DNA from 4 places in the Paenibacillus spongiae genome. Region 3 is predicted to be linked to each of the others. Evidence: riboswitches for the same ligand, from Rfam matches in the RefSeq annotation. Region 3 holds a riboswitch; each other region holds the start of a gene.

The links. A riboswitch is a leader RNA that binds a small molecule or an ion and turns the genes downstream of it on or off. The one in region 3 is predicted to bind cyclic di-AMP.
Positions count from the first base shown of each region.
Region 1: another riboswitch for cyclic di-AMP. It lies ahead of L1F29_RS26410 (C40 family peptidase); the one in region 3 lies ahead of L1F29_RS17100 (C40 family peptidase).
Region 2: another riboswitch for cyclic di-AMP. It lies ahead of L1F29_RS15940 (KamA family radical SAM protein); the one in region 3 lies ahead of L1F29_RS17100 (C40 family peptidase).
Region 4: another riboswitch for cyclic di-AMP. It lies ahead of L1F29_RS08100 (TrkH family potassium uptake protein); the one in region 3 lies ahead of L1F29_RS17100 (C40 family peptidase).

Region 1 is NZ_CP091430.1:5,848,931-5,856,862, forward strand. It holds gene L1F29_RS26405 (hypothetical protein) at 1-864, opposite strand, end outside; gene L1F29_RS26410 (C40 family peptidase) at 1,094-1,561, opposite strand; cyclic di-AMP (ydaO/yuaA leader) riboswitch at 1,566-1,700, opposite strand; gene L1F29_RS26415 (disulfide oxidoreductase) at 1,770-2,180, opposite strand; gene L1F29_RS26420 (DsbA family protein) at 2,206-2,931, opposite strand; gene L1F29_RS26425 (ArsR/SmtB family transcription factor) at 3,045-3,413, opposite strand; gene L1F29_RS26430 (D-alanyl-D-alanine carboxypeptidase family protein) at 3,489-4,742, opposite strand; gene L1F29_RS26435 (heavy metal translocating P-type ATPase) at 4,967-7,144, shown strand; gene L1F29_RS26440 (tyrosine-protein phosphatase) at 7,253-7,932, opposite strand, start outside.
Region 2 is NZ_CP091430.1:3,476,410-3,484,341, reverse strand. It holds gene ehuD (ectoine/hydroxyectoine ABC transporter permease subunit EhuD) at 1-56, opposite strand, end outside; gene ehuC (ectoine/hydroxyectoine ABC transporter permease subunit EhuC) at 60-716, opposite strand; gene ehuB (ectoine/hydroxyectoine ABC transporter substrate-binding protein EhuB) at 716-1,615, opposite strand; gene L1F29_RS15940 (KamA family radical SAM protein) at 2,048-3,238, opposite strand; cyclic di-AMP (ydaO/yuaA leader) riboswitch at 3,332-3,468, opposite strand; gene L1F29_RS15935 (GntR family transcriptional regulator) at 3,669-4,295, opposite strand; gene L1F29_RS15930 (hypothetical protein) at 4,345-4,623, opposite strand; gene L1F29_RS15925 (toxic anion resistance protein) at 4,958-6,097, opposite strand; gene L1F29_RS15920 (vWA domain-containing protein) at 6,119-7,807, opposite strand; gene L1F29_RS15915 (hypothetical protein) at 7,820-7,932, opposite strand, start outside.
Region 3 is NZ_CP091430.1:3,731,695-3,739,626, reverse strand. It holds gene L1F29_RS17120 (TlpA family protein disulfide reductase) at 1-380, opposite strand, end outside; gene L1F29_RS17115 (M56 family metallopeptidase) at 473-1,321, opposite strand; gene L1F29_RS17110 (BlaI/MecI/CopY family transcriptional regulator) at 1,318-1,740, opposite strand; gene L1F29_RS17105 (D-alanyl-D-alanine carboxypeptidase family protein) at 1,910-3,130, opposite strand; gene L1F29_RS17100 (C40 family peptidase) at 3,470-3,943, opposite strand; cyclic di-AMP (ydaO/yuaA leader) riboswitch at 3,945-4,078, opposite strand; gene L1F29_RS17095 (DUF3105 domain-containing protein) at 4,335-4,901, shown strand; gene L1F29_RS17090 (zinc dependent phospholipase C family protein) at 5,123-5,776, shown strand; gene L1F29_RS17085 (glycoside hydrolase family 32 protein) at 5,943-7,367, opposite strand; gene L1F29_RS17080 (MutS-related protein) at 7,609-7,932, opposite strand, start outside.
Region 4 is NZ_CP091430.1:1,758,432-1,766,363, forward strand. It holds gene rsgA (ribosome small subunit-dependent GTPase A) at 1-749, opposite strand, end outside; gene L1F29_RS08085 (YqzM family protein) at 1,257-1,403, opposite strand; gene uvrC (excinuclease ABC subunit UvrC) at 1,749-3,710, shown strand; gene L1F29_RS08095 (CPBP family intramembrane glutamic endopeptidase) at 3,789-5,402, opposite strand; cyclic di-AMP (ydaO/yuaA leader) riboswitch at 5,646-5,844, shown strand; gene L1F29_RS08100 (TrkH family potassium uptake protein) at 5,927-7,279, shown strand; gene L1F29_RS08105 (potassium channel family protein) at 7,297-7,932, shown strand, end outside.

The DNA of each region.
Region 1 (7,932 bases), 2.1 Mb from region 3:
TTCGATGCACCAACCGAATTCCAATGCGATCTCCCGCAGCCCATTCTCCATGAAAGCAGAGACCCGGTCCAGAATCGAGCGGTCTCCCAACACCTCGCCCAGCTGCGCCAAGGAAGAGATCATCGCCGTTGTGGAGTGCGTATGGTCGCCGAATACGCGCACATCGTAATCGCCCCGCTCGTTGATCACATTTGCGAATGCATAGTCCTTGAGCCGGATCGCAAGCACCAGCGCTTCCTCCAGGCCGCATGCCTTATACAGCTTCACAAGAGGGCCGATAAATCTCCCGAATGAAATCGGGAATGTGCGCACCTCTCCGCAAGTGAACGTCGTGCTGCCTCCCGTGTCCAGGTGAAACCGTTCTTCCTCCCATTCCCCGGTAGTAAAATTAAAATACTTCGAAACCGTCTTGATAAACCGCTTCGAAATATCGAGCGCCTGCGCATCGTTTCGATATTTGATCAGTGCATACAACGCATGAGCCGCTTCCCGCAGGTTATGCAGATCACTTGTCTGCACGGGCTCGAAGGTATGCAGATCGATCAATTGAGGCATGCTCATCGGATGGCTGAAGGCCTTGTACGTGCACCGGGCAAGATTGTCTATGACCGATTCATCCAGTGGAATTCCCAGAGCATCCTCCGCATTCAATAATGCGTTCAGCCACCTGCCGGGGACATGGGAGATGGAGTAATTCGTAAAATGCGTATTCCCCGGTTCCGGCCCGCTCATCATATTGCCGAAATACGGAAGATCGTCATGCTGCGGATCGAACTGCTGCTGCATCGGATGACAGCCCTGCCGGATGGCAAGCTCTAAGTCTGCTGCGTTCACGTTCACCTTATTCGGATAATGAATGGCCATTGAATCTCCCCCAATGAATTATCAATTCGCTTGCAGAAAGCGCCTTCACTTGCATTCTAGTCGCATTAACGCTCTGCGTAAACTACTTTTATGGCGATATCTCTCTACCGCTCCAAAATCAAAATCATTCATCCGGCTTCACGCTTCTTGTTGCTTGCATCATTCGACATGGCAAAAAGACCGGATAGCCATCCGGTCTTTCCTTGTCGCTATGGGTTGAATCCTCTTCCTACTCGCTCTTCATGACAGATGCATACGTTTCGGAGGAGACGACACGTCTAGCCGTTACATAACGTTCCTTGTAATAGGAATCGGACAATTTACTAATGACGACCCCTTTGCTGCTGGAGGAATGGGCGAATTTGCCGTCCCCTACATAGATTCCGGCATGCGAAACGCCTTTGCCGCTCGTATTGAAGAATACGAGATCGCCTTCGCGGAGCTCGTCCTGGCTTACTTCAGTACCCGTCTCTGCTTGCGAGCTGGACGTTCTTGGGAGGTCTACCTTGAACTGATCGAAGATATAGATGATGAATCCCGAGCAATCAAATCCCTTCTCGGTCGTTCCGCCCCACTTGTAAGGCGTGCCGATCACCTGATCGATGGATTCGTTCAATGGAGTCTGTGCTGCGAAAACACTTCCTCCTCCTGCAAATATCATGACCCCTGCTACTAACGATATGAAAGCTTTTTTCAAACTGACTTTCTCCCTTCGTTGCCTACGAGGTTAGCTGAGGGGTTCGGTTGAAGGTCCCTATTATCTTCCTATTGAAGATCAATTCACCCAGATTGGGTCCCCCGTTTCTCCTTGCCGGAGAATTAGGCATAAGTGTCATCCTGCATGCTCTAGAAAAGTAATTCGAGGATTTCCGTGTTTTTCCTCTTTATTATTTATTAGAATCCTTTCATTTTTCGGATTTTGTCAAAATCATGAGCACCGTAATGAGCGTGAACGCGATCAAGGCCAGGAACGGTATGGTGATAAAACCGAGCCAGTTAATATAATCGATATTGCAGGGAACGCCTTGCGTACAAGGCTTAATCGAAGCAAACCCCGGCACCTTCTGCTCCAAGTAATGGAACAGCGAGATGAAACCCCCGAAGATGGATAATGGCAGCACATACTTCTTAATGCTTGTCTCCGTATTATACGCTGCGATCCCCAAAATGATCGACAGAGGGTACATCAGAATGCGCTGGTACCAACATAATTCGCACGGAATATATCCGCGTATTTCGCTAAAATAGAGACTGCCGAGCGTTGCAACGACAGCTACGATCCAAGCCATGTACAACGTATATTCACGAAATTTCATCCTGCGCCCCCGCTATTCAAAATGGTTAGAGCTGTTCCTCGATGAGCTTGACGATTGCATCGTAATCGAACGGATTATCGAGTTTGACGTTATTGATCATGATCGTCGGCGTTGAGCTGATTTTAAAATCCTTCACGAGCTTCTCGTCCAGATCGACTTGCGTCTTCGCCGCGTCGGCTTCCATATCCGCCTTCATCTTATCGGTATCGATTGCAGGCTGGACCTTGCCCGCCACTTCCAGCACCTTCTCTTTGGTCAGCCAAGGTTCATCATGGTTGACTGAAGGCTGGGCGTCGAACAACGCTTTGTGGAACGGCCAGAAGGCATCCGGATTCTGCGCCAATACGGACTCGCTAGCAAGTGCTCCCACTCCCGACTCATTGTGGAACAGCACGTTTATATAGGCAAACTTCGCTTTGCCGGTCTCGATATAATCCTTCTGGAGCTTCGGATAAATCTGCTCTCCCCATAATTTGCAGGACGGGCACATGTAATCCCCGAATTCCACGATCGTAACCTTGGCATCCTGGCTGCCTTCCACCGGCTGATTCGTAATATCCGGTGTGCTGTCGAGCGCCACCGTCACCGGATCCTTCGTCGCTTGGTTCAATACAACCAGCAGGACGAACAATCCAACCAATATCGTCGTGAAAATGATTAAATTCTTAGGCCCCTTCTTCACCGGCGGTCTCTTGGAAGAACTCTTGGGAGCATGTCCTTTCGCAGCTTGTCCCTTCCTTGCTTCACCCATCTGTTACCTCTCTCCTCTACCCATTCTTATTTCTTTCGCTTGGCCTGCAGACTTAATAGCCATGCACTGGGCACGGCCGCCGTCCGCATAATAAGATGACGCTCCTGCTTGATTCAGTCATGCTTCAAATGCTGCAGGGTCTGCATGAAAATCTGCTCGACATGATCGTCATCAAGGGAGTAATACACGGTCTTGCCTACTTTGCGGCGCTTGACGATACGCAGATTGCGCAGGAAGCGCAGCTGATGGGACACGGCAGACTGCCCCATTCCAAGAACCACCGTCAGATCATGCACGCACAGCTCCGATTGAAGGAGCGCATGAATCAGCTTGACCCGCGTCGGATCGCCCAGAGCCTTGAACAAATCGGCCAGCTCGGAAGCCGCCTCATCGCCGATTAATTTCTCGCGAACATCTTGGACATCGGCTTCCGTCCCGCTGCACGGATCGTCGCATGCATCTTGTACCAGTTTTTCAGTCATATTGTCACCGTTATCCCTCGCATCTTATTTGAGAGCTATTATATCACAGAAAATGACGGGAGCACGAAGGTGTTCTTACCATTCTGGTGAACGATATTTCCTTTTTTTTCTATAGCGGAGGTAGGCAATAAATACGAGGAATGCATTCATAACCAGCCAAGCCATAAAAACGAAGATTAGCCAAAGATTCATCGGGTTTCCTGTCTCTTCATAAACTTGCTTGCCGCTCATCTGAAGAGGCTCGTCGTTAACACCGGGTTCAATCACGGTCATCTTCCCTGCCGCAATCATCCCCTTGGAGGTCTGAACCTGCACACTGCCGCTAGGCTCGACTCTTATGTCCGGTTGCTCGCCCCGGGGTGTAACCGCCCATATTTCTTCGGAAGCAACGAATGTGGGAGCTCCCTTCTCGGCTGGCTGGGGGTAGGACTCGCCGGCATCGAACAGCTTCTTAAGCTCGAAGCCCGCAAAGCCGTAATCCAGCAGTTTACGCATATCCGCATAAATCCCATTATTTGTTGGCGCTTTCAAAATAACGCCGATCAGCTCCATCTCGTCCCGCATCGCTGAAGCGACCAGCGTAAAGCCGGATGCATTGGTAAAGCCGTTCTTGATTCCGGTAGCGCCTTCATAGGTTCCAAGCAATTTATTGTGGTTGATAAGCTCTGATGTCCATTCCGCTCCCTTCCACGGGCGCTTCGTGGTTCCAACGATGGTTCGGAAGGTCTCGTTCTTCATCGCATATTGGGCAATATGCGCCATATCCAGTGCTGTCGTTACCTGCAGCGGGTCGGGGAGTCCGCTTGGATTGACAAAGTTTGTTTGCGCGGCGCCTGCTTTATCGCGTACGAAGGTGTTCATCCGTTCGGCGAATTTCTCCTTCGTGCCGTCGATAAACTCGGCGATAGCGGTTGCGGCGTCATTACCGGAGTTGACTAACATGCCATAAACGAGATTCTCAAGCGTCTGCTGCTCGCCTTCGGCAAGAAAGACCCGCGTTCCATCCTCGTGACGGGCTTCCTTCGAGACGGTAACCAGACTGTTCAGATCGGCGGCGGTTTCAAGCGCAATGATACCCGTCACGATCTTCGTAATACTTGCCGGATACAATGGTTTGTCGGCATTATGCGCATACAATACCGTTCCGGTACGCGCATCCATGAGAATCGCAGCTTCAGCCTGAAGCTTGGGCTCTGCCTGCAGCCCTTCATCCGCCGCCGTCAATGGATCTCCTTCTGCCGCTGCCGCTGTCCAATGAACTGACCACAATTGGCAGCAAATCAGCAGTAACACGACGGACAAGCATCTTAAATAGTGAGGCGGCATCATCCAGTAGACCTCCTAGAAGACGTAAATGGAATGAAGCTGTGATGGAGCTCGTGGTGGCTGTTATAAACGTAACATAGGAAGAACCCATTCATCAATAAGCAATAGAGAGCGGATGATCGTCACCATCTCTGTACACGCTAAATAAAATGGGTTTGACAGCCAGCTGCATCTGAACTATCATATGATCAAGTATTCATATATTGGTGATGAAAGAAGGATGCGTCATGAACGAATACAGAGTGAAGGGACTATCCTGCGGCAGCTGTACACTCAAGCTGGAGAAGCAGATTCAACAGCTCGAGCATGGCGATAGCGCCCAGCTGATCTATACGACCGGGAAGCTGAAGCTCGATTCACGCGTCTCGATGCAGGAAGTTGAACGCATACTGAAGTCGGAGCGTGCCTTTATCGAACGGCCTCAGCCTGCGCATGCGCACAATCAGACAGGACATGATGCGCATGATCATGCCGGTCATGATCATTCCGGGCATCATCATGGTCACGGTCATCATCACGACCACGCGGGACATGATCATTCTCACAGCCATGGGCATGGCAATTCACTCATGATCAAGCTTCTGGCGCTTTCCGCCGTTATTTATTTCGCTGCAATCGTATCCGATGGCGTTATCGATCCGAACATTCAAATCGGCATGTATTTGGTCGCAACCGCGATTAGCGGCTACTCGACCTTTCTGCGCGGACTTCGAAATTTATTTGCGCTGCGGTTCAACATCGATACCCTCATGACCATTGCCCTTATTGGCGCTATCGCCATCAGAGAATGGAAGGAAGCGACGCTGGTCGCCATCCTATTCGGACTGAATGAGCTTCTGGAAGGCCTGGGGATGGAGAAGGCCAGGCGCTCGATGGAGTCGCTTCTGAAGGTAGCGCCTAAGGAAGCCGTCAAGGTGGAGAATGGACGCGAGACGGTCGTGCCGGTCGCATCGCTGCTGGCAGGAGACGTGGTTATTGTCCGACCCGGCGAGAAGATTCCTTCGGACGGCACGGTGCTGGAAGGAGCAAGCTCCGTTAATGAAGCCGCCATTACAGGCGAATCGCTGCCGGTGGAGAAAGCCGCGGGAGAAGCGGTATTCGGCGGAAGCCTGAACAACGAAGGCGTCCTTCAGGTGCGCATCGACAAAGCTTACGAGGATTCCTCGCTTGCGCGGATTCTGCATCTTGTCGAGGAAGCGCAGGAGACGAAGACGCCGACCGAGCTGTTCATTAATAAGTTCGCGCGATATTACACGCCTCTCGTCATGATCATCGCTGCTCTTGTTATGGTCGTGCCTCCTCTGTTCTTGGGCGGCGATTGGAGCGAGTGGCTCTATCAAGGATTGGCCGTACTCATCGTCGGATGCCCTTGCGCCTTAATCCTGTCGTCTCCGATCGCGATCGTATCCGGCATTACGCGGAACGCCCGCAACGGCATATTGATTAAGGGCGGCGTGTTCCTGGAGCAGCTGGGCAAGATTGATACGCTCGCCTTCGACAAGACGGGAACGCTGACTAAGGGACAGCCTCATGTCGAGAAGACGATCAGCTATGATGACGAGCGGTTCATGACGGTAGCCGGCGCGATCGAGAAATCGTCGACCCATCCGCTTGCGCAAGCCATCATGAAGGAACTGCGCCGTCATGGGATCGAGGCTGCGGAAGCAACCGACATCGAAACGGTGCTCGGCAGCGGAATCCGTGCCCGTGTCGAAGGCATTCCGTATTGGCTGGGCAATGAGAATAGCGTCGCCCATCTTAACCTGCCAACCGACGTACAGAAGCAAATCGCTGTTTTGAAGGAAGAAGGATTGACGCTGGTCCTGGTTGCGGACGAGGAACGCGTGCTCGGCATGTTCGGCATTGCCGACGAAATCCGTGAAGAAAGCAAAGCCGTTATTGCGGAGCTGCATCGCGCCGGTATGAAGCATACGGTTATGCTCACAGGCGACCATAAGAAGACTGCCGAGAAGGTTGCGGCCGCCATTGGCGTAACCGACTACTACAGCAATCTGCTCCCTGAAGACAAAGTGAACAAAATCAAGGAGCTTGCCCAGCGCGGTCAGGTCGCGATGATCGGAGACGGCATTAACGATGCGCCGGCACTCGCTTCCGCCCAGCTTGGCATTGCGATGGGCAAAGGCACGGATAGCGCGATCGAGACGGCCGATATCGTGCTGATGCAGGATCATCTCGGCAAGCTCCCCGAAGCGGTTACCGTTGCACGGCGAGTCAATCGCATCATCCGCTTCAACATCTCGATCTCCCTTGGATTGAAGCTGATCGCGCTGCTCTTAACGATCCCGGGCTGGCTTACGCTATGGATCGCCATCCTCTCGGACATGGGCGCAACAATCTTCGTCACGCTCGTCAGTCTCACGATTCTGATTCGCAAACGCGAATAGCATAGTAACAAACAGCCTCCCCCTGCGGCTTCGCAGGAGGAGGCTGTTTGTTTGTTGGTTTGTTTGTTGCTGCAAATTGTTGTAATACGATTGATGATGACGAGGATGTTAAACGGCCACACGGTCAATCCGATCGATAATTTCCTGCACGCGGGCCGGGCCTGCCCATTCGCTTACAAGCCGAATGCCTTCGGATAAATTCGGCTTTCGGACGACATTATGCGCGTCGGAAGCCAGTGTATGAACCTCATTGCGTTCAACCAGCTGACGGCCGAATATCTCCGCTTCCTTGCCGTTCGTACCGAGCAGGCTATCGACCGAAACCTGCGTCCAGGCACCCTGTGCAATGAGTCGCGATAACAATTCCGGATCTTCGCGGAAGAAGAAGTGCCGCTCCGGATGAGGAATGATCGGTGTCGTCCCTTGTTTCAAGAACCAGTCCACCACTTCTTCCGTATCCGGACAATATCCGTCCCACCTCTGCTCCAAGAGGATGAAGCTTCCGGCTTCATTCAAGTAACAGAAGCTCTCCTTCTGCAGATGCTCCTCAATAAAACGGGCACTCTCCAGCCGAACCTCATTGCCGGCAGAGATGCGGACCGCTATCCCCTGACGGTCAAGCTCCTGCTGCAGCAGGTTTACCTTCTCCAGCAGATGGTCGCGCGGTATGATGCATTTCTCGAAGAAATGCGGCGTCGCTACAATGTGATGCGTGCCATGCCGCAAGGCGATTCTAGCCATCTCCAATGATTCCTGCAAATCCTTGGCGCCATCGTCAACGCCATCCA
Region 2 (7,932 bases), 260 kb from region 3:
GGGATCACTTCCAGCAGTTTGGGTAAGATTGATTTTGCATATTGCCAATCCCACATCGGCTATCCCCTCCCTGCGGTTGCTTTGCGTTCAGCGAGCCGAATGATTAAAGTTAGCGCATATGCCACTATAAAATATAGAATCAGCAGCCACGCGAATATGGCAGGGGTCCGGGAAATATCATACGAGCGCAGCGTTATTCCTTGATAGGTCACATCCATCAATGTGATGAGATAGACAAGTGAAGTTCCTTTTAACAATTCGATCTGTAAATTTCCGAATCCAGGCAGCATCATTGCCCAAGCTTGCGGCAGGACAATCCTTCTCATCCGTTGATAGGGTGTCATGTTTAAGGCGATCGAAGCTTCGATTTGTCCTTTGGGAACTGCGAGTATCGAACTTCTTACCACTTCCGAACCGTAGGCTCCATAGTTCAACCCAAGGGCAAGGACAGCTGCGGTCATCGCTGACAACCGTATATCCAGAAGCATCGGCAGCGCAAAGTAGATCCAGAACAACTGTACAAGCAGCGACGTTCCACGAAAGATTTCAACATATGCCGTGATGATGCCTCGTAATATCGGAGAGCGCGATAATCGGCCAATCCCCGCTAGGAAGGCACAGCAGAGAGCAACGATAATACTATAGAAAGTTAAGAGTAACGTGGTCTTTAATCCTGTAAGCAAGGGCGGCAGCAAATCCAGTGATAGCCATTCCATTACTTTAGCAGTTCCTCTGTCGTAACGTCACCCGGAAGTTCTTGCTCTGTAAATCCGAATGTCTTTAGAATTTCTAGCAGTTCGCCGGATTCCTTTAGTTTCTCAAGTTCCGCGTTGAATGCTTCTCTGAATTCATCGTCGCCTATGCGAAATACGGCCGCCCCATAGCCTCTAACGCTTTCACCATCGACGATCGGTTGTTCGAAATCCATGACACGCTCGAGATTATCATCCTTTGCGGACTCTAGCATGGACTGCAGTGATGGACCTGTCATCGTGATTGCGTCGGCGCGTCCGGACTGTAAGGCGGAGATGGCAGAAGGCTGATCCGGAACCGACAGGATTTGCGATTCGGATACGCCGACGCTCTTCAAGTAATCCGCTTCGATCGCACCGACCATGACGGCAATTTTAGCTTTAGGATTTGCTTTGATGTCCTCATAACTATGTAATTTCAATGGATTTCCTTTCTTCACCGCTATAGCTTCGCCTATGCTATACTCCGGATTGGCGAAAGCCACCTGTTTCGCACGTTCTTGAGTAATAAACATACCTGCCGTGATCATGTCGTAACGCTCGGCTTTGAGCCCCGGGATAAGAGAACCGAATTCAGTAAGTACGCCATCCATTTGCTCGATGCCTAGATTAGTTAAGATCTTGCGTGAGATCTCAACAGCTTCTCCGGTAAGTTTGCCCTCTGGTGTAGCATAGGCATAAGGTCGTTCATTGGCGAACCCCACGGTAATATACCCTTCTCGCTGCGCTTTGGCTAATGTTGTCTCCTTAGCAGCGGGTTCGTTCGTGTTAGTTCCTTCGTTGGCTTTGTCCTCATCTGAACTGCATCCCATCAAGAAACCGATCAACATTAAGCAAAGAACAGCATGAATCCATTTCCTCAATTTTCCTCACTCCTTTCGGATTCGTTATTGAACACGTTAATGATCATAACATGAGTAACCAATAAGGCTCACCCTTGATATAAGCCCTTCACGTCAGCTCAGGTCCGCTCAGCAAGGATATGGGGATCTGACCAGTCTCATCCAGCTTTTTCCTCCCCTATTCTCCCGAATACTACCCAGTTCGACTTGAAGATATATCGCTTCCTATTAAGTAAATATGAGATAATTAAAGATAACTGCATCTAAATTCATGTAATTAATAATATATGACAAAATATCGATCTAAATCGCTATATTTCGATAAACATAAAAAAGCGACCCCATTTAGGCTCGCTTATTATAACTTGTTTGTATTGGCTAGCAGAACGATATGAATGGCATCCTTTGCAATCGATTGGATCGTCCCGTAAAGAAGTCGCGTCACGATTCAAACTAATGGTTGCTATTTAATCTCTTCACTTTTCTTGATGCCGCAGGCATATCCGCTAGTGTGTTAACGGAAACTACCGCATTTGTTTTTTTCACAGGCTTTCTCCAATATTGCTCATTCCCCGGAAGGTCATCGAACCATGTCGCCTGTTCGGGGCAATCCAATATCATGAATCGGCCATAGTGGCCGTCTCTTGATTGGTGATATTTCAGATAAGCCTTACCTTCCTCGATAGCAAGAATTTCAATTTTTCCGGAGGTATGGCTCATGGACAAGCGAACCCTCTTGCCTAAACCAGACGTTAGCGCTTTAGCTTGCTCGACGATATCGTAAACTTCCCGCAAAGGCAGAACAAAAGCGTTGTTGCCCGCGACTGGCCTATTGATAAAGAAATAGTACGGGGTTACCCCAGCCTCGGACAGCTTATCGAGCAGCTCCCCCAGGATTTTCGGATCATCATTTATACCGCGAAGTATTGGTGTCTGGTTTACTAGAATCACCCCCGCTTTCTGCAGGGCCGTGAATCCTTGAATGGCTTCCGGAGTGATCTCGCGCGGATGATTAATATGTGCCATGACATAAATTCTTTTCTCAGGTGTTGAATATTCCTTAAACGTCTCCAATAACGCCTCGTCCTCGTAGATCCGCATCGGATTAAATACGGGCATTTTCGAACCTAGGCGAATGATTTTCACGTGTTCAATGGCTCTTAAGCGTTCAAGGATAATCTTCAGCTTCGCGGTTCCAAGGATCAGGCTGTCGCCACCGGTCAGTAGAACGTTACTGATTTCCGGATGCTGTGCAATATACTGTAAGCCTGGTTCTATATCCGACACGGCTTCTTTAACGTCATTACGGAAAAGCCGCTTTCGAAAACAATATCGGCAATAAGCACCGCATACCTCAGATACAATAAGAAGTGCCGTCGAATTATACTTGTGTTGGCATCCTGGAACGACATAATTCGTATCTTCGTCCGATGCATCCCATCGCCCATACTCCCCAAGTTCATCCTCATTTGGAATGACTAGCTTACGGACCGGATCGTTCGGATCATCCCAATCAATTAAATTCAAGTAATAATCATTCACTCGAAAAACGAACTTGTCCGTAATAAGCTTCAATTTCTCCCGTTCTTTCTCCGGAATATTCGTCAATTTGCCGATGTCCGTCATGTATTTCGGTTGTGGCATAAGAACCTCCTCCTTCAAAATGTATTATGACAACAAAAAAAGACCCATTAACACGGGTCAAGAAACAAGCAGAGTTTATCGCTCTACAGAGAATAATGACCCATCTAAGGCTGACGAGGTTAGCTGACGGACTCGGGATAGATGGTTCCCTACGATCCTCATGGATCGATTCGCCCCTGATAATGGGTCCCCCGCTTTCCGGAATATCGGAAATTAAGCAGTTCGATATGAAATTGTACTAGCAAGAACTTCAAATGGACTAATTAAACTATAACAGATCCCTCTCCTTCTGACAACCTATTGATAATATTGAAGTTGTTTGTAAATTAATAGTAAACATTAATAATGCTAACCATGCACTAGTTGAGCGAAAGAAAAGGGAATAAAAAATAGACAAGGGACTCCTCCCCTGCCGCTCCATTGATTTTGATTATATTCGAGGCTTATTTATGAATTGCCCTGTCACTTCAAAAATTTTCTCATCTCCAACAACAACCAGAATATCGTCTTCTCTTAACACAACATGCGGTCCCGGCGAGATGGAGACATGCGTTCCCCTACGCAGCGCGATAATGGTAGCACCCGTATTTTGCCAAAATTGCAGATTGCCGATCGTTTGCCCTACCACATGTGAATGCGGTGATATTTTTAGATCGATGGGATTATACGGTTTAAGATTTTGCAACCGGTCAGAAGCATCAATAATCTCCGTAAGGAGTGATTCAAATTTCTGATCTATGGCTAGTTTTTCCTGAAGCAAGAGCTGCAAATTTTGTTTAAGGGAATACACGGATTTCAAATAATCGTGTTTCGTTATATATTCATAAGCGTTGTGACTAGACAAGACGGTGATTTCTTTCCCTTGAGAGACGGATACGATATTCTCTTCCCTCAATAATCCAATGGCTTTACGAATGGTTTCGGGAGATACATGGTACTGCCCTGCCAGGAGTGAACGTCCTGAAATCTTACTGGATACAAGAAATTCTCCGCTTACGATTCTTTGTGCGATATCAAGAGCTATCGATTTATAGCCTGCCTTTTCTGTTTCCGGCATCGATTCGTCTTTCCCCTTATCGTGTGATTTACTATTTTTCGAGCCAAGACTAACTCCACTCCACGCTAACTAATAGTTGATGTTTCAATAACGCCAAAACAAAATCCACATAGTAATCTTGACGTACGATAATTCTGTAGTGATGACTGTCGTAAGGATAGAATAAGACATCGGTGTATACTTTATTCTCTTCAAAGCCCTTCTGAATCTGCTTCATCCCTGCCATGTATTTATCCTCAATAAATTTGATATCAAATTCAAAATCCGATTCGTTCTTTGTTTCCTCAATTTGTATAACCTTCTTATTGTATGTATAAATCAATGACATTTACGTTTCGCTCCTCTCAGCAATAAACTCATTTGTAGAAGTATCGTTACACGGCATTAAGCTGCCTCATGATCAGACTACCATGTTCCAAGTCTTCAATCAATCTGTCTAAGTCGCTTCGTCATTGGGAGCAGTAATTAATTCAGCTTGTTGATTTTGAACAGGAAAGAAATTGGACATCCGTCACGTTCAACGGATGTCCACGAATGGCCTTTTCAGTGAAATATAAAGAGAGCCTGATCGCGGCTAGGCTCTCTTTATTCCCACATAACGAGTTTTCGATTCAGCTGTATTTCATTAATGCCATTAATCGTTATCCGATCATGTGTACATATTACAGCCCTAACTTATGACCTTTCTCCAGACGCAGAATTTGCTGCTCGCCAACATCTGCCAACTCCCGGAACTGCGTGATCGTTTCACGCATTCTCGGCAATGCTTCCTGTTTATAAGTACTGATCGAATCCAGTGCCGACAATACGTCCGTAAAGGCTTCTTTGAGCGTCTCTACTGAAATGCTCGTTTCAAGCGATTGCTTGTGGATCTCAGCCCCTTGATTCTTCAACATTCTGGATGTGCCGGCGATCAGTTCATTCGTGGTTTGGTTTAAGAGCTCGATCTTTCTCAGAACGATCTTCTGATTATAGAGAGCACTTGCAACCGTTACGGAAATCTTCAACGCCGATATCGTAACATTCTTGGCCCGGTCTACCCCTCGAATCAATTCTTTATTATTCCTGATGACCACTTCGATTGCCATGATTCCCTGCTGGTTGACAACTAACATTTGCTGCAAGTCCATTACCCTCTGCCGTAGAGGAAACAATACTTCTTCGGTGATGAATCGGATCTTGTCAGTGTCTTCGTTACGCAGTTTCGCCGTTTCGATCTGCGATTCGATTGACTCATCCATTAGTACACCGAGCTGAATTTCCTTCTGAAGCTTTTTCGTCAAATCCCGGAGCGACTGCTGTTCAATCTCCAGCGTCGTGTTGTCGTTCTTGAGGGTGATCTTCCCCTTATCTAGAGAAACAACGATATCCGCAATAACTGCATCAGCCTTTTCATATTTGAGAAAGTAAGCGCGGAGCGGATTGAATAACTTGCCAAGGAAACCTCTCTTAGCAAAGTCGACTACGCTTGGATCCAAATCCTTGAGCTGCTTATGCAGCTCCGCGAGACCCTTGGCTACCTGCCCCCCATCATCACCCGTTTTGGAGAGATTCCCCACCGAAACCTGCAGCAGAGCGTTTTTATCCGAAGATGATTTCATTGTATGAATCCCATAAGCATCGATAGACTGCAGTATTTCTTTACGCTTCTCAAGCGACTCGATATCCAGTTCCATGATCGCTGCTACATTGCTCTCCGCGGCTTCTTTAAGCTTCACCACCTCTTCGGGAACGGGTTTAACCTGCTCTTCGATCGCAACCTTGATCTCTTCCTGGCTGGGCACTTCCATTGTGAATGACATGGTATTCCTCCCCGGTTTCAATTACATCTGAACGTTAAACAAGTTCCCGATTTTGTAGACAACATCATCCGTATCTGCATTGATACTGGCGGCCTCATTGATACTCGAAATACTTTGAAGCGCTTGAATATTGGCATTGTATCCGATCGTGTAGATCGGAACCTTGTAGTTCTCGATTAATCCTTTAATATCTTTAAGCGAATAACCCTCATTCGTCTCGCCATCACTTAGGACAAAGATGATCGGTCTGCTATCGGGATGAAGGGCTGCCTCATCTCGAAGCATTTTCAACGCCACTAAGATTCCATCGAAAGTAGCCGTACCTCCGCTGGCTTGAAGGTTGTTCACCGCCCCCACAAACATGGACTGCTGATTCGTATCGTATTTCCCGATAGGAAGATTAATCGTTACATCATCGGAATAGGAAACGAGACCGATACTGTTCTCCTTCCCCAGAAACTTCTGGCCTTTCAATAACGACTCTTTCAAGCGGTTCAGGGGTTCACCCGCCATACTTCCGGAAACATCGGTTACGAACACGGCCGCTATCGGTTTATTTCCGTTCTTCTTTTCTTTCCACAGCTTCTGCGCGGCAGACAGTAGACTGCCATCGATAGCTTCTAGCTCCGCCTTATAGTCGTCAAGATTATTGAAGCCGTTCTTCTTTGCCAGCGTCTGATATTCGCCTTGCTCGACAAACTCGGCAAACTTCTTTATGATCTCTAACTTCTCAGCGGGCACATCGCCTAACGCGTACAGCGGACTGTCATGCCTTACACCAAAGGGAGTGAACACATAACCATTCTTTAAGTCGGCCGCATTGACGTAGGTTTGGTACTCCAGCACAAACCCGTCAAGCATACCGGACTTCGCCGCGTCTCGCATTTGTATGGTAGTCGATGCAATGAACGGCACATTGGCTTGAAACTTTTCAAACCCTTGAACGGCCTGGTCACCCAAAATATTCGCGCTATCGAACGTATTGAGGGCAGTTACAAGAAAGTTTAGCCCGGTGGAGCTGGCGAAAGGATCCGTGTATCCCATAGCGAACTCGTTATTGGCTAATGCTTCCGTAACGGTCTTGACATTCACCGCCCCGTAGGTGTCTACCAGGGCATCGTACTTCGCCTTGACTATAACAATGCCAGGGACGTTTCCAACAAGCCGCTTCGATATAAGCGCGGTCTTAACGCCGCTCGCCTTTACCATTTCACCCCATAATTCGTTCGAAGGCGTGAAGGCGTCAGGGACATATTTGCCGGATTTAATATAATCTGCAGCTGTGCCGGAAGCGATATTCCGAATTTTCACAGAAGCGGGCTTCCCGTTAATAACGATATTCGCCTTGTTAAATTCGTTTGCTACCTCTGTCAACCACCCGTCGACTCCCGTGCCCGATTTCTCGGTAGAAGAGAATACCTCTACATATTGATCCGTGGTGTTGTCAACGGTTATCGGGAATTTAGCGATATCCGGCAGCGACTCCGCCACGTCTGCTGGATTAAGGTCGATCTGACCCTTCACCGGTTCGGCAGTCGTAATCGAGATATCGGAGTAAAGCTCGCTTAACTGCTTATCGGCGTCTTCCGAAGCTACCTGCGATTTCGTTTTCCCCCAGTTAGAAGTCAGATTTATTCCGAAATATACGAGTGCGAACACGAATGCAACGAGAATAATGAATAGGAGGAAAACCTTGCTCTGCTTTGCCATTGTTTGCACCTCTCAATGTTTATAATATTTGGTTTGCTTTATTAACGAATCTATCTCCTGCATGCAAGGCATCTTCTCAATATCTCCCGGTTCAAAACTGTCTAAACGGGATATCTCCAACAGCA
Region 3 (7,932 bases):
ACCGCCCCATTCTCGTCCAACAACACAGGAAAATTAAATTGAAACTCTTCCGCAAATGAAATAGCTCCTTCAAGGCTATCATCAGCTGTTAAATTAACCGCGTAGATTTCGAATTCATCTTTGTACTTCTTATAAAAACGGACTAAGTCCGGCGCCTCAACCCGACATGGACCGCACCAGGACGCCCAGAAGTTGATGAGAACGGGCTTGCCCCCGAGGGATGAAAGCGAATATAACGAACCATCAAGTCCTTTCAGCTCGAACCCCGGTGCTTGATAGCCAATTCTTGCTGTCTGTTCTTTGTTGCCTCCTTCCGGTTGAAATATAGCTAAAATAACTAATACCGTAACAACAATCAATAACAGCAGTTGTTTTCGCAAGCGAAATCCCCCTCTCTGTTCATCCAACCCACAATTATCGTTGCAATATTAACACTACACCATGTAGTACTAATATCCAAGAAGATAGCGGCTTACGTGCAGCCGCTAATTACAATACTGCTAAGAATTACTATCATAAACGAAGATATCGTTACCGGAATAAAATCGAGCAAGGGTACACGGATTTTCTTCTTTGGTTCAATTAGCCTCTGCAAGCGATAGTTGATCGCCTTATCGGCGAATCCGATACCGATCGCGGTTCTCTGGCTTAATCGGGAGCACTTTAATAGTACGCTTGCAAGATCAATCGGAGATTTCATATGCATAACCGCATAATGGTCAGCTTCCAGCTCAACCCAAACATCAATATAATGAGACAATCGTTTTAGGATGGGAATGAAGGGCAAGCTATCTTTCATGATCCTAACCATTAGCATTCGAAGAGGATCGTAATTTTGACAATGACCGCTCTCGTGCAGCAGTATAGCATCAATTTCCCGTTCCGTAAATTCGTTGAGAAGAGCAGTCGAAATCACGATTCTCGGCCGAAGGGAACCAAATGCCAAGGCAATTATTGAATCGTGGCGGATTACAATAATTTCATGCCCCCACTTTTTAAACTTATGATTGAATTGTTTGGACAATCGGTTATGGCGAATCATCTGTAATCTGACGTTCCATCTTCTCTCATGGATGGCCTGTTTGCCAATCAGCCACAAGATCATTCCGAAGCTGTATGCTATCATTACATTTAGAAGGACAAGCACTATCTGATGTAACACGGATTGTTCTTGTAATGCTGCAACACAATACTGCAATATGGCCCATTTAGGATCAAATCCAAATAGCTCATGAAGTAAATAAATTGCCATTTGACCCCAAACAAAAAGACTAATTAATATCATGCTCGACAACACGATATGATAATTTCTAGGTTTCATGGCTTGTCTCGCTTCCACTCATCTATTCGGGCCTCTAACAACTCCCTCAATGAAGGGTCAGCCTGTTGAACGGCGTCAAATAAATGATTTAACACGATTTCACCATACTCATGCACAAGCTCCGTCGTTACGATTCGTGTTTGCTCTTGGATAAACTCTTCTTTGCTTTGTACCGGATGGAAGGTACTGATTCTGTTTCTTCCTTTTCCAATTGTGTTTTTTTTCAGATGTCCTTTCTCAGAAAGGCGATTTAATACCGTCATTACGGTGTTAAATGATAGCTCTTCACCGAGTAAAGATTGAACTTCCTTAATCATGACCTCTCCGCGGCTCCAAACGATCTCCATGATTTGGGCTTCAAGGGGACCGAAAAACCTTCTCAAACCCTCTTCACTTAGTTTCATTCGCTGTACATTCACTTCCAGCCATCCCTTCCAACTCTCATACCACGTTATATTTTCCGCTAATGCCCTTTATTTATACTACAGATTGTAGTTGTTAAATATATCTCACGTCAACATGAATTATATGAAATTTCATTGACAATAACCCAATGGATCAATGATGTAATGGTTTACTCCGGTATCTTCAAGGTGCATGAAATAGATCTACTTGGTTTCGGGTCTGCACACTCTTGTTCTTTCTTCGGATAGCCGCGGCAATCACGATTAAAAATCCGATCATGGCTGCCCAAAAGAATGTAATCAAATAATGCCAGACAAAAAGTCGTTTAACAGGGGGAGCGCTGATATCGTTTACAACTTGCGGTAATTTGACTGGTACTAAACGAGCAGCTCTTTCAGGGCCCCCTGCTGCGTTACTCACCCACAGATTACCATCTGAATCAACTTTTAATTCTGGTTGTTCGGTTTTTTTGACGGTAATCCAAGCCGCTTCCTTAGCAATAAATGTGAGCGGATTCTCTTTACCTTCAGAAACCATGGTTTGATTTGCATCGATGATTTGTTTTGTTTCAAATTTCTCAAACCCATAATCGAACAGATGAGTCATATCCGAGAATGTTGCCTCCTTCGAATCCGATTTCAATAAAACGCCAATTAGTTCCGTATCCTCCCTTCTTGCAGATGCGACAAGCGTAAAGCGTGACTGATCCGTAAATCCGTTTTTGATTCCTGTTGCGCCTTCATAAGTCCACAATAATTTATTATGATTGACTAAATCGGAGTCCCATTCGTTTCCGTCCCATGGCTTTGTTTTTGTCCCAACGATTTTCCGGAATGTTTCGTTTTGCATGGCATACTGTGCGATTTTCGCCATATCCAGAGCAGTTGTATAATGCGCTTTATCATGTAAGCCGTGAGGATTTTGAAATTGTGTATTTGTTGCGCCTGCTTTCTCTTTTACAAACGCATTCATTCGCTCAGCAAAGGCTTTTTTTGATCCATCTATATGCTCGGCTATAGCTGTGGCAGCATCATTACCTGAATTCATCATTAGAGCGTAGATCAAATTAATCATGCTCTGCTGCTCCCCTTCACTTAAATAAACTCTTGTTCCGTCTTCATATCTGGCTTCCTTCGAAACCGTAACCCGATCATATGGCTTTGCTGTTTCTAACGCGATAATACCGGTTACAATCTTGGTAATACTTGCTGGATACAAAACATCGGTTTCATTTTTTTTCAACAAAACACTCCCCGTCTTTGCATCGATCAATACAGCGGCTTGTGCATGAATATCGGGCTGCAAGATTCCTTCTTCGGCTTTTGTTGAGATGGGATGCACGGCAAAGAAAGACAACAAAACCATGTATGGAATGAAAGACAGCTTTTTATTAGATCCGAGCATCGTAATAGACCTCCAATCGATTGAATAGGAAGACTTATTTGTCTTGCTTTATCCAACTACTTGTCGTAGTATTTTTTTGAATCACCATTATAGGAGGTGAGCAAAATATGAAAATCTTTCAACGCTTTGCTATTTGTGGCACACTATTACTCATTGTTTTACTGACAAGCGGATGCAACACAGAATCCGATGACAAGAATAACAATTCGAATAAGATGAATAACATGAACCATGAACAAATGGATATGAATAATAATGAGAAGGAATAATTAGTGCGCAGCCGGTTGAAAGGATAAGCCCGCGATATTCGCGGGCTTATCCTTTAACAATACGAACCGTCTAGTGCTTTTCAGTCGTCATACTATCATAGACCTCTTCGGACACAACACGACGGGCAGTAACATATCTTTTCTCGTAATAGGATTCCGATAAGGCGCTTATTCGGACCCCTTTACTACTGGAAGAATGTGCGAACTTCCCGTTTCCGACGTATATACCGGCATGCGAGATTCCTTTCCCATCCGTATTAAAGAAAACAAGATCGCCGGGACGGAGCTTATCCTTGTCCACATATTCTCCGGCATTCGCTTGTGTCTTAGACGTTCTCGGAAGCTTAACGTCGAATGTTTTGAATATATGCAGGATAAAACCCGAACAATCGAATCCATCTGTAGTCGTACCGCCCCATTTGTATGGTGTACCCACGACCTCATTGACGGATGCGGTCAGCTGCGGCTGATCTGCAAATACACTTCCGGCGCCCGATGTGAATACGGCTAGCGCCCCTACTATTGATATAACTGTTTTCTTCAAAATGTTCTCCCTTCGGTGCCTACGAGGTTAGCTGAAGGTTCGGTAGAAGGTTCCCTATAATTCCTTACCATTGGAATTAATTCACCCAACGTGGTTCCCCCGTTTTTCTCACAGAAAATTCGGCAAAGTTTGTTTTTAAACTACACAAGGTAGTATAATTCTTTCTTTCTCGTCGATCTCCTCCCTTGCAAAAATTAGAATCCTTTCATTTTATTAAGGATACCAGAAGGACAGCATATATCCGCCCCTCTTTGGTTATATATCGTTCATCTTATTGCTAGTTCTGAACAGCAAACCGAAAAATCTCTTGTGCTGTTATATCCGTAGATGATACGATTTCATAAAAAGAACTACGTATCGTAATTTTAATGGAAAGGAGCATGCGAAGCTATTGAACCAAACCAAATCTAACAAACAGCAATCCAAACAAGCCCGAGCTGAAATGCGCCGGGAACAGGCGAAACGTAAAAAAATGATAAAAAGGGTAGGCTTGTTTGGAGGCCTATTCGTGCTCTTAACCCTTATCATTATCGCCTTTGCATTCCGTCCACCGTCACCAGGAGAGAAAGTAACCATTATGTCCGATCAATCTCATATTCCCGATGTGACTTCACCGCATAAACCGTACAATTCCGATCCGCCTACCAGTGGCCAGCATGTTGCTTCCACTGCACCTTGGGGAGTCCATAAAGATCCGTTACCCAAGGAGCTGCTCGTGCATAACCTTGAAGATGGCGATATTGTCATCTATTACAATAACCAATTGGACTCCTCCTCTATTGCCGAATTGGAATCGATTGCAGAGCATTATAAGGAAGGCGTGATTGTAAATCCATATCCGGAAATGAAAAATAAGATCACATTAACAGGATGGGGACGCATTGACCGGCTTGAAACTGTCGAAAAAGACTCCATAACCAAGTTTATTCAAGCATATAGAGGAAAAAATCATCATTGAAAGCACTCGTATTTCTCAGGAATGCTGCCCATTTGCTCAATCGATGAGTGTGACGTGAGAAGGATCCGCCGCGTCGGATCCTTCTGCTGTATTAGTGCTATCGTTACTATTAGATCCATGATCTATGGAGGGATTATCTGCTTAATCTCGAATAACACAAGGAACGGATTAACCTAACGGTCAGGATACTTTAAGGAAATTATTGAAGGGTGAGGGGAATTATGGGTTCAAGAATCATGCACTTGATTATAGCCAATCGAATTGCAGAGTGTCTGTCGATAGAAGATAGAACACTATTTTTACTTGGAAGCATTGCTCCAGATGCCGTATCGACTAAAGACTCATCGCATTTCTTTAAAGGTGCATTACAAGATTATTCAAGAAGCATTGATTATAAAGGATTTTTACATAAATATCGTTCGCAAGTAGAAAGTCAATATATACTAGGATACTTTACACATTTGATCGCTGATGATATCTGGCTGAAAGGTTTTAATCTTTCTTGGTTGAAAAACAGAATGGAAGCTAATCATGAATTATATCATTTATACCATAATGATTTCCGATTACTGAATGGAAAATTATTAGAATACTATTGTATGACAGATGAATTGAGAAAAACGCTCAGTTATCTACCTACATTCTTTAATTTGCAAGAAGTTACGTCCGAAGATGTTGAAAACTTCATCCCATATGTATTAGGCGATATGAATTACGATAAGGAAGTTATTAATGAAAAGCTTAATGTTTTTACGTTTGATCAGATTGTTGGTTATATAGAGACATCAGTTGACATGGGGTTACTGAATATGAAACAGGCGGCCATCCTGTACCGGATGCCTTCTGCTCGTGAATGGTCAGTCGCCCATCCTTAGGTTGGAGAGTGCCGTGACAAGTTACGAAGGGATATAGAGAAGTAAAATCTTCACGATCGAAGAAAGATAGTTCATTATTCAACGAAGATTAGGCTGCCGACATGGATCGGCAGCCTTGGGTCCGTCTGAACCATTAACGTAAACAACTTGGCTGATATTTATGGAGTCAGTCGCTTTGTGCGCTCAATAACTTTACATGACTAAATTGAGCTTCTCCATCCGTAACAAAAACGCCCCATTTTCCACGCTGATGATTATACATCCTAGTACTCAATGCAACTTGATCATCCAGGTATATTTCGCAAATCGAATCTTCAATAATGACTTTTAGTTCATAAGGTGTATCCGGGATGAGCGTGATGGGGCGCTCAAGTTCAACAATATGAGGCATGTCCCCTCTTCTCGGCCAACAATCGAAGACGATTCGATTGCGATCCGGTTCCAGTCGAATATAGTAACCGTTCTCCAAGTCCTCACTGAACCTTAGCATCATCCCACAGCTCCGTGTGTTTTCCGCGAAGGTAACGGTGGCAGTAAGTTTACAGCAGGATGGAAGTTCATCCGTCATTGCACATGAGAAAGAATCCAATGCAGCACTCTTTAATGTATTCCCAGCAATATCCCATTTGCCAATTCCCGGCGCAAGTTGGACAGGCAATTCCTGTTTAAAGACTTTATCGAGTTGTTCAGGTATTTTCACCTGCAGCGTACCGTCTATATGCTGAATTAATTCATGAACGACCAAATTTCCTCCCCATTGCCATTGACCTTCATCTTTCTCTTCCGTCTTCGTTGGATTCCATCCGAAAACATAACGCCTGCTGCCATCGCTGAACGTCTTGGCCGCGTAGTACGCTCTTCCGTCAAAAGCATCATCGGCAGGCGCTATCCACGGTCCATTAAGCGATTTACTCATCCTGTAGTGGGTAACCCATTTATCGCTGAAAGTTGAAAATACGAGGTACCACCAGTCCCCTATGCGGAACAGATCCGGGCACTCATGAGTGAAATATAAATGAGGAGCCCAGAATGGTTCGCGAACTTCCCAATGCTTGAGATCCTTCGATGCACACAGCGCCGTGCAGCCCCGTCTTCTGGAGGGTCCCTCTTTCAATCGAGCAGCCAATAGCATCCAATACTCTTCGGCCTCTTCGTTCCAGAATACAAACGGGTCCCTCCAATCGTCTTTTTCGTACATCTCGGGAGGTGCGAAGAAAGTGTCCTCCTCAATCTTGCTCCAATGAAGCAGGTCGTCGCTCACGGCATGCATGACTGCTTGCATCGGCTTTCCTTGTGATTGGAGATGATGATTGTGACCCGTATAAAAGATATGATATTGTCCTCCCGCTTCGATGACGCATCCCGTAAAGATAAATAAATCCTGTTCATCCTTGCTCCCTCTCGGGATTACTTCTCCATGTTCCTCAAATTGTACAAAATCATCCGTACTGATCAGATACCAAGGCGTTCCTTCCCCATATTTCTCATGATTCCGCCAATCTAACAAATAAAACAGTTGAAAGCGTCCATCCTTATAGAACGGAATGAAATCTCCAGTCCAGCCAACTTGCGGTTTGTAAAATAAACTCATGTGATATTCCCCTCTCTTGGTTTTTTATTCAGGTTTTCGAACGCATCCATCACTTTAGTCGTTGTGAACACATTCGCGATGCCCTCTTCTTCCCGGAAATATGGAGAAACATTTGAAGGAATGCTTCAAGAAAATAAATTCGATACTGACCACATAATTCCTCTTGGAGATAAGATTACCAAACAAACTCCTGACACATGAAATAGTCACACTTTGATCCGTTGTATCCCGTCCGCTGTGTTTAACTTCCTCTCATCACGCACACGAGCTGTTCGTATGTTACGCCATACTTGCGTGCAATGTCGAGTGCATAGCTGTTCCCCTGCGGGCGGGCGCGCCGGATGACATAACTTCGCTGCCCAGAGCTCGCGTCCATCTCGGCGGTGAGCGTATCGATACGACTACCTCCTTCGACTGGCACAGCGTTGAGCTTATCAACGCTGTCCGCAAGTTCGTGCAGATGCGTTGCAAAAATAACGCGGCAGCCCGCCACACGCAGCGCTAGCAGCACCTCGCCGGCTATCGCGGCAGCCTCGGATGCGCTCGTGCTAGAAAAGGTCTCATC
Region 4 (7,932 bases), 2.0 Mb from region 3:
AGCTCGCGATGCGTCGTCGTATGGCGGCCTCTGGCATCATCCTCGCGGATGCCTTGTACCTGCTGCAGCTCCTCGCCGGCCAACCGGTTCAGCAGCGTCGATTTGCCGACGCCCGATGAGCCGGTTACGCCGATCGTGCTGCCTGGCCGCATATACGAAGCAAGCGCATCGATACCGCCTCCTTGCAGTGCGCTGATGGCATGGACCGGAACGCCGGGCGCCACCGCTTCAACGTCCGCGATCCTTGCGGCAGTGTCGCTGCATAAGTCGGATTTCGTCAGAAGGACGACAGGCGTGGCGCCGCTATCCCAAGCCGCCACCAGGTAACGTTCGATTTTGCGCAAGTTAAAATCATCATTGAGCGCATTGACGATAAACAACACATCGATGTTTGCCCCGATAACCTGCTCGGCGACCATAGGTCCGGCGGCTTTGCGAATCATGGCCGAGCGGCGCGGCAGCACGGCGTGGATAATCGCCCGGGATTCGCCGGGCAGCTCCTTGACGGCTAACCAATCGCCAACAGCGGGGTAGTCGCTTCGCGCCGCCGCCTCGAACTGAAACTTGCCGGATACTTCTGCCGTAAGCTCGCCGCTTCCCGTTACGATCCGGTACAGGTTGGAGTGCTGAGCAATAACGCGTGCCGGTTCATATTCTCCGTACATTCCCATCTCGGCTTCCCGCTGTTCGTTCCAGCCGAAGGCAGTCAATCGGGCTAGCTGTTCTTGCTTTAATTTTAATAATGTCATGTGTCGGGTGTGCTCCTCATATTTGTTTTGTGGGTGTGAACGGCATAACAAAAAACCGCAGGCGGTTTCCCTGCGGCTGTTCTAGAGCACCCCATCCGTCTTTCGAACGACGACTCTTACACCCCTCCTATAACAAAGAGGGACGCATGAGAACATCATAGATAGCCGCGAAGAGGCACAAAAAATAGCCGCAAGAAACCAATGCGGTTTCTTCGGCTATGGTTGCGTTGAAGGACGATCCGACGCCTGCCACGCCCTTACGAAAGTAAAGGCAGCAAGCTCGAATAGCGTTTATCCAACTATGTGGACCATACCGGGAGAGACCGCTGCATATACGATTGACGCTTCGGGTACTGCAATAAGAACGTTGTACATATCTACATCAGCCTCCTTCCATAATCTGTATGGCTATTGTATGCGTCAAAGCCGTGTTTGTCAACCGGAGCCGGAGCATATTGAAAAAAAGCCCCAGCCGCTAAAGCGACCGAAGCTTCGTTCTCAATTTCATTACGAAATGATGAATTTCACAATTACCGCAGCTGCGAACACGACGAACATGATCCCGAAGAAACCGCCAAAACCGATGGCAACGTCAAAAAAGTCGTTGCGGGGTTCTTCGTTTACGTGTTCGCGCGGGTCTCTAACATTCTCCATGTGACAATTTCCTCCTCGGGCGACCTTTGCTTCCCTTAGTATACCCAACAATCCGAATAAATGTAAAGCTGCCTTGTGACAATTATGAGACAACGATTTACAAAAAAGCAGGCTACGATGGACCATACCGCAAAACTGCGCCGGCTATGTTACAATAAAGGGAGTGACTTTAACCGGTGTTATCGAAGTTACCGGGAAAGCGAATTCACGAAACAGTCGGACTATCGAATTTACAAATCCGAATCGAAAGCCAAATATGTGTTTAATTACCGGAGCAACAAGCTTCCAAGCACAAAGGGAATGAACAAATAGAATTGCGTTTCGCTTTTAGGGAGGGGGAGACGGATGGAAGAAGGCCAATTTACGGGCTTTGATGAAGGACGCAAGCAAGCGTCGGAACACATTCGCAACAAGCTGGCGCTGCTTCCCGATCAACCGGGCTGTTATCTGATGAAGAACGGGGAAGGAACCATCATTTACGTAGGGAAGGCCAAGGTGCTGAAGAACCGGGTCCGTTCCTACTTCAACGGCAGCCATAACGGAAAGACGCAGCGTCTGGTATCGGAAATCCGCGATTTCGAATATATCGTCACATCAAGCAACATGGAAGCGCTCATTCTGGAGTGCAACCTGATCAAGCAGTATCATCCGCGCTACAACGTGCTGCTCAAGGACGATAAGACGTTCCCGTATATCAAAATTACGAGCGAGAAGCATCCGAAGCTGGAGGTAACCCGCCGGATCGTGAAGGATAAGGGCAAATATTTCGGCCCATATCCGAATGCATTCGCGGCACAGCAGACGAAGAAGCTGCTGGACAGATTGTATCCGCTGCGCAAATGCAACACGCTGCCGGACAAGGTGTGCCTGTACTACCATCTTGGACAATGCGTCGCCCCTTGTGAATTTGAAGTCGAGCCGGGCACGTATGAAGCGATGGTTCATGAAATCACCCGGTTTCTCAATGGCGGACACGAGGAAGTCAAACGGACGCTCCAAGAGAAAATGGAGGCAGCCGCGGAAGCGATGGAGTTCGAGCGGGCCAAAGAATACCGCGATCAAATCATTGCGATCGATGCGGTAATGGAGAAGCAAAAAATTACGCTCACGGACGCGATGGACCGCGACGTATTCGGGTTCGCTACGGACAAGGGCTGGATGTGCGTGCAGATCATGTATATGCGCAAAGGGAAAATGATCGAGCGCCGTGCCACGCTATTTCCTTATTACGGGGAAGCTTACGATGATTTCATGACGTTCGTTACCCAGTATTATAGCGAAAATCCGGCGCTGCCGAAGGAGATCCTGCTGCCGGCGGCGCCGGAAGAGGCCGCCGACCAGCCGAAGGATGAACAAGTGCACGCAGATAAAGAGGCTTCGCTCCCCGATGTACCGGGTCCGGCTGCATCGGACATGAATGAACCGGATGACGGGGAAGCGGCCCCCGGCTCGGCAGGGGATGAAATTCGCTCCTCATTGCAGAAGTGGCTGAAGGTGAAAGTATTCATGCCTCAGCGCGGCCGTAAGCGGGATGTCGTCGCCATGGCGGTGGACAATGCCAAAGTGGCCCTGGACGAGAAGTTTCAGCTAATCGAGCGGGATGAGCAGCGGACCTCCAAGGCATCGGAGGGGCTGGCGCATGCGCTTGGCATGCCGGGTATCCGCCGGATCGAGGCATTCGACAACTCGAACATTCAGGGCACGGATCCGGTATCCGCGATGGTGGTCTTCACCGATGGAAAGCCGGACAAGAAGGAGTACCGCAAATACAAAGTTCGAACCGTACAAGGTCCGGATGACTACGAAACGATGCGCGAAGTGATCCGCCGGCGCTATGAACGGGTAATGAAGGAAGGGCTGCAGCTGCCCGACCTCATCGTCGTCGACGGCGGACGCGGGCAAATTTCGGCGGCGCTCGATGTGCTTGAGAATGAGCTGGGCCTTGACATCACAGTATGCGGAATCGTCAAGGATGCGAAGCATAAGACGGCGCAGCTGATGTGCGGCGATCCGCCGGTTATCGTTCCGCTGGCCAGAGACAGCCAGGAGTTTTATTTGCTGCAGCGGATCCAGGACGAGGTTCACCGGTTCGCCATTACTTTCCACCGCGAACAGAGGGGCAAGTCGATGATTGCGTCCCGCTTGGACGCGATTCCGGGTATCGGCGAGAAGCGGCGCAAAGCGCTGCTGAAGCACTTTGGCTCCATCAAAAAAATAAAAGAAGCCGAAATCGAAGATTTCCGGCCTCTGTCGATCGGCGAGAAGCTCGCCGCTCAAATTATAGAAGCGCTGAAGGAAGAGCCGTAGAACCAACGGGCTCTTCCTTTTTTGCGCTATCTAAGTAAATCCGAAGGGTTAAGCAGATGCGCATCCTTCGAAAACGGACTACAGCTTAATCTCTCTTACCGGCGTTCTGTTGTGCCGGTACCGGATAATCGCTGCGATTGGGATTGGCAGCACGATATAGATGACGCCCATGAAGATATTAACCGCTGATCCCATGAACATAAGAGAGATCGCCATCATAATGCTGTTGAATATCGCATGGGCGAAGATGACCGTGACCAGGCCGTAACGGAGAAAGACATAACTGAATGCAAGTCCGATTATGGTCAGCTCCAGCAGCCGCGTTGTCGCCGGGAAGATCGGGTACGTCACATGCCCCAGCGCCCAGATGACGGACGGAATGAGCGAAGCGACGAACGTATTGCGCAGCCATCGCTTCAATATGCCGATGCCGAAGAAACGGTATACAGCCTCTTCGGAAATGGCGGCGCACCAGGCGAGCAGAGGAAGCAGCCATGGGGCTGCGAAATTGTAGGGCGACTGGGTGACGTCCGTCGTCGACCAAGCTCCGGTTGCTTTCTCCAGTACGAGCAGGATGATAGTCTGCGCGCCAAGCAATATAAAGGCGGTCAAATAACCCAGCCACATACTGCGCCAGACATGCGTTCCATATCCGGGCTCTCCCATACGCGGCCATAAATTACGGCCCATCGCGCGCCATAAGCCATCGCCCGCGACAAGGGAGAAGTAGACGGCTGCGGCCATAACGACGGTGATGATACAGGTGATAGCGACCGCAACGACTGCATACCCGGCAGCATCCGGTTCCTCCCCAAAGCTGGCGATCAGCCCGTCGGTCATGTTCATGTTATTGACCAGGTAGAACGCGAGAAATAGGCCCGTCAATAACAATCCCCTCACGAATGACGTATGGCGGCGGTATAACACGCCGTATACGATCGCGAGGATAAAGAGGACGATCGACAGCAGAACGCTTCCGATTAGCGACAGCATCGATGCGAATTTGGACTGCTCGGTCACATAGGCTTCATAGTGGGCCGGCACGACAAAAGCCGGTTTATAGCCCGCGATAACCGTCTGCCCGCTGGAGGTTTCTTCCGTGCGGATGGACAGCTGCAGCTTGGCCTCGTCGAAGTCCTGGCCGCTGATGTACAGCCGGATCGTACCATCAGCCAGAGGTTTCTTGCCTTGCTGGATCGATTCCTTGGCAAATCCTTGACTGACGGCGAAAGCAATCGCGGCATCCATTGCCTTATCAGGGGGAGAGGCTATATGATTTTGCTCGCTGTAATGGTTCCAGGCGACGACGTCACCGCTTTCCATATGGACATAGACGAACAGTGTGCTCCCGTCAGGCAGACTTGCCGACACCTGATAGGTATCCGTCGGGAGTTTGGCGCCATAGCGTTTCTCGTAATCCGATAATCGCTGTTGTTTGGACAAATAGCCGTACAGCAGGCTGTTCGATTGATGAACCGCATGCGTGTTGTCCGGCACTTGATTAAACTGGCTCTGCGTAAAGGCAGAGGCGGCTCGCTCGGCCTCGCTTTTCTTAATAACCTGCTGGCTGCTCGTGCCAAAGAATGCGTCGGCGGTCACGGGTACGATTTGGACAACCAAATAGATGACGGCGCAAATGGCGGCAAACCACGAATACATCTTCCAATTTGGCTGCGTGTCTGTTAGATACATGAGCTCACCTCTTCAACGGTATGGATACGGCACAAGTAGGAAAATATACTTGTACCATAACATTCTATGCAGAAATTATCCATGTAACCGCTTATTTCGTGATGCGGACGAGATAATCGATGGAGAAAACAAGGATGACTTCGATTTTTGCCGTCCGCTACGGCTATTTGGCGCTTTTCGGTTCATTTTCTATATGTTTTCCGTTTGGTGTTTTTAATATCTGGCTTTATAATGGGGACGAATTGAATAGCTCAGCCGAATTTCTAGTCGAAAACGGGGGAACCAAATTGTTATCCGCTGCAAGCTGCCAGGACGGGGCGGGCATTGAACGGATCACAAGGGGTGAATTTTGCCGTCTGCGTCCACACGCAGCATGCGAATAGGGCTGCCTTTCCAGGCCCGAATCCGTCAGCTAACCTCGTAGGCTGTATGGAACAGGACTCATCGCGAACAGCATTGGGCATCCAGTGCTTTTTTTTGTGCCCAAAAATCAGGCAGAACTAAATATAGGGTGGAGGCTGATTGTGGTTTCACTGTTCAAATTGTCGCACTGGTCCCCGCCTCGCATCCTTGTAACGGGCTTCGCGCTCATCATCCTGCTTGGAGGCCTGTTGCTGTCGATGCCATTCGCTTCCGAAGCGGGCACGCGAACACCCTTCATCGACGCCGTGTTTACGGCAACATCGGCTACTTGCGTGACGGGTCTGGTTACCGTTGACACAGGCAGCCATTACTCGGCAGCCGGTCAGATCATTATCGTGACGCTTATTCAAATCGGCGGACTCGGCTTCATGACGATGTCAACCTTGTTCGCCATTATATTGCGGAAGCGGATCTCACTGAAGGAACGGCTTGTACTGCAGGAGGCGTTGAACCAGAGCAGCATGGAAGGGATTATTCGGCTCATTCGCAAAGTACTGCTCTATTCCTTGACGATCGAAGCCGTAGGAGCCGTATTGCTCGCCATCCGCTGGTCCTATGATATGCCGCTAGGCAAAGCGATCTACTTTGGGGTGTGGCATGCCGTGTCGATGTTCAACAACGCGGGCTTCGATTTGTTCGGGCAGTTCGGAACGCCGTTCGTCAGCTTTACCCGGTATGTGAACGATCCGATCGTCAATATTGTCGCCATGCTGCTCATCGTTCTGGGCGGCATCGGATTTATCGTCATGTCCGATGTCATCGACTTCCGGAACAAGAAGCGGCTGACGCTGCACTCCAAAGTGGTGCTATCCATGACGGGCGCGCTTCTTGCTATCGGGACGATCGTGATCTTCATCTTCGAATTTACGAATGAACACACGCTCGGAGCACTCGGCTGGGACGGCAAAATATGGGCGTCCTTATTTCAGTCGGTGGCTCCCCGGACGGCCGGCCCAAATACGGTCGACCTGACGCAGCTGCGGCAGGCCACTCAATTTTTTATCGTCATTCTGATGTTTATCGGGGCATCGCCGGGATCGACGGGGGGCGGAATCAAGACGACCACCTTCGCCACCTTGATCGGTGCGGTCATAGCGATGATTCGGGGGAAAGAAGATATCGTTATGTTCAAAATGAGGCTGGGGCGCGAACGCATCTTTAAAGCGCTGACGATTACATTGCTTTCGCTCGCCCTGGTCATATTTGTGACGATGCTGCTGTCGACGACGGAGGATCAGGCTTTCCTCAAAATTTTGTTTGAGACGACCTCGGCTTTCGGCACGGTAGGGCTGTCGCTCGGCGTAACGCCGGAGCTGACGATGTTTGGCAAGATAGTGATTTCACTCATGATGTTTACCGGACGGCTGGGCCCGCTCACGCTTGCATATGCGCTCGGCCCACGTACAGAAAAAGAACTGTTCCGGTATCCAGAAGGCAAAATTACGATTGGATAGGGAAGTAGGAGAAGCGGATGAAGACGAATCAATTTCTTATTATTGGTCTGGGGCGTTTCGGCTCGAGCCTGGCGCGCGAGCTGATCGAGCTTGACTACGAGGTGCTCGGCATCGACAAGGACGAGGAAGCGGTACAGGACATGAGCCATATTCTGACCCATGCCGTCGTGGCGGAGTCCACCGATGAAGAAGTGCTGCGTTCGCTCGGCGCCCGCAATTTCGATTGCGGCGTCGTGGCTATCGGCGACGATATTCAGGCAAGCATTCTGACCGCCATTCTGCTTAAGGATTTGGGCGTGAAGAAAGTAGTGGCGAAGGCGATGAGCGAGCTGCATGGGCGGGTGCTGGAGAAGATCGGCGTCGACCGCGTCGTATACCCGGAGCGGGACATGGGGATTCGGGTTGCGCATCAGCTTGTATCGCCGAACCTGCTTGATTATATCGAGCTGTCCAAGGAATATACGATCGCCGAGCTGGCGGTCCCCCGGTGCCTGAACGGCAAATCGCTGCAGGAGCTTAATCCGCGCGCGCGGTTCGGCTGCAGCATCGTCGCGATCAACAAACCGAGCGGCATCATCATCGCTCCCGCAGCGACCGACGTGCTTGCGGAGAAAGATATTATGGTCGTCATCGGAACGAACAATCAGATCGAG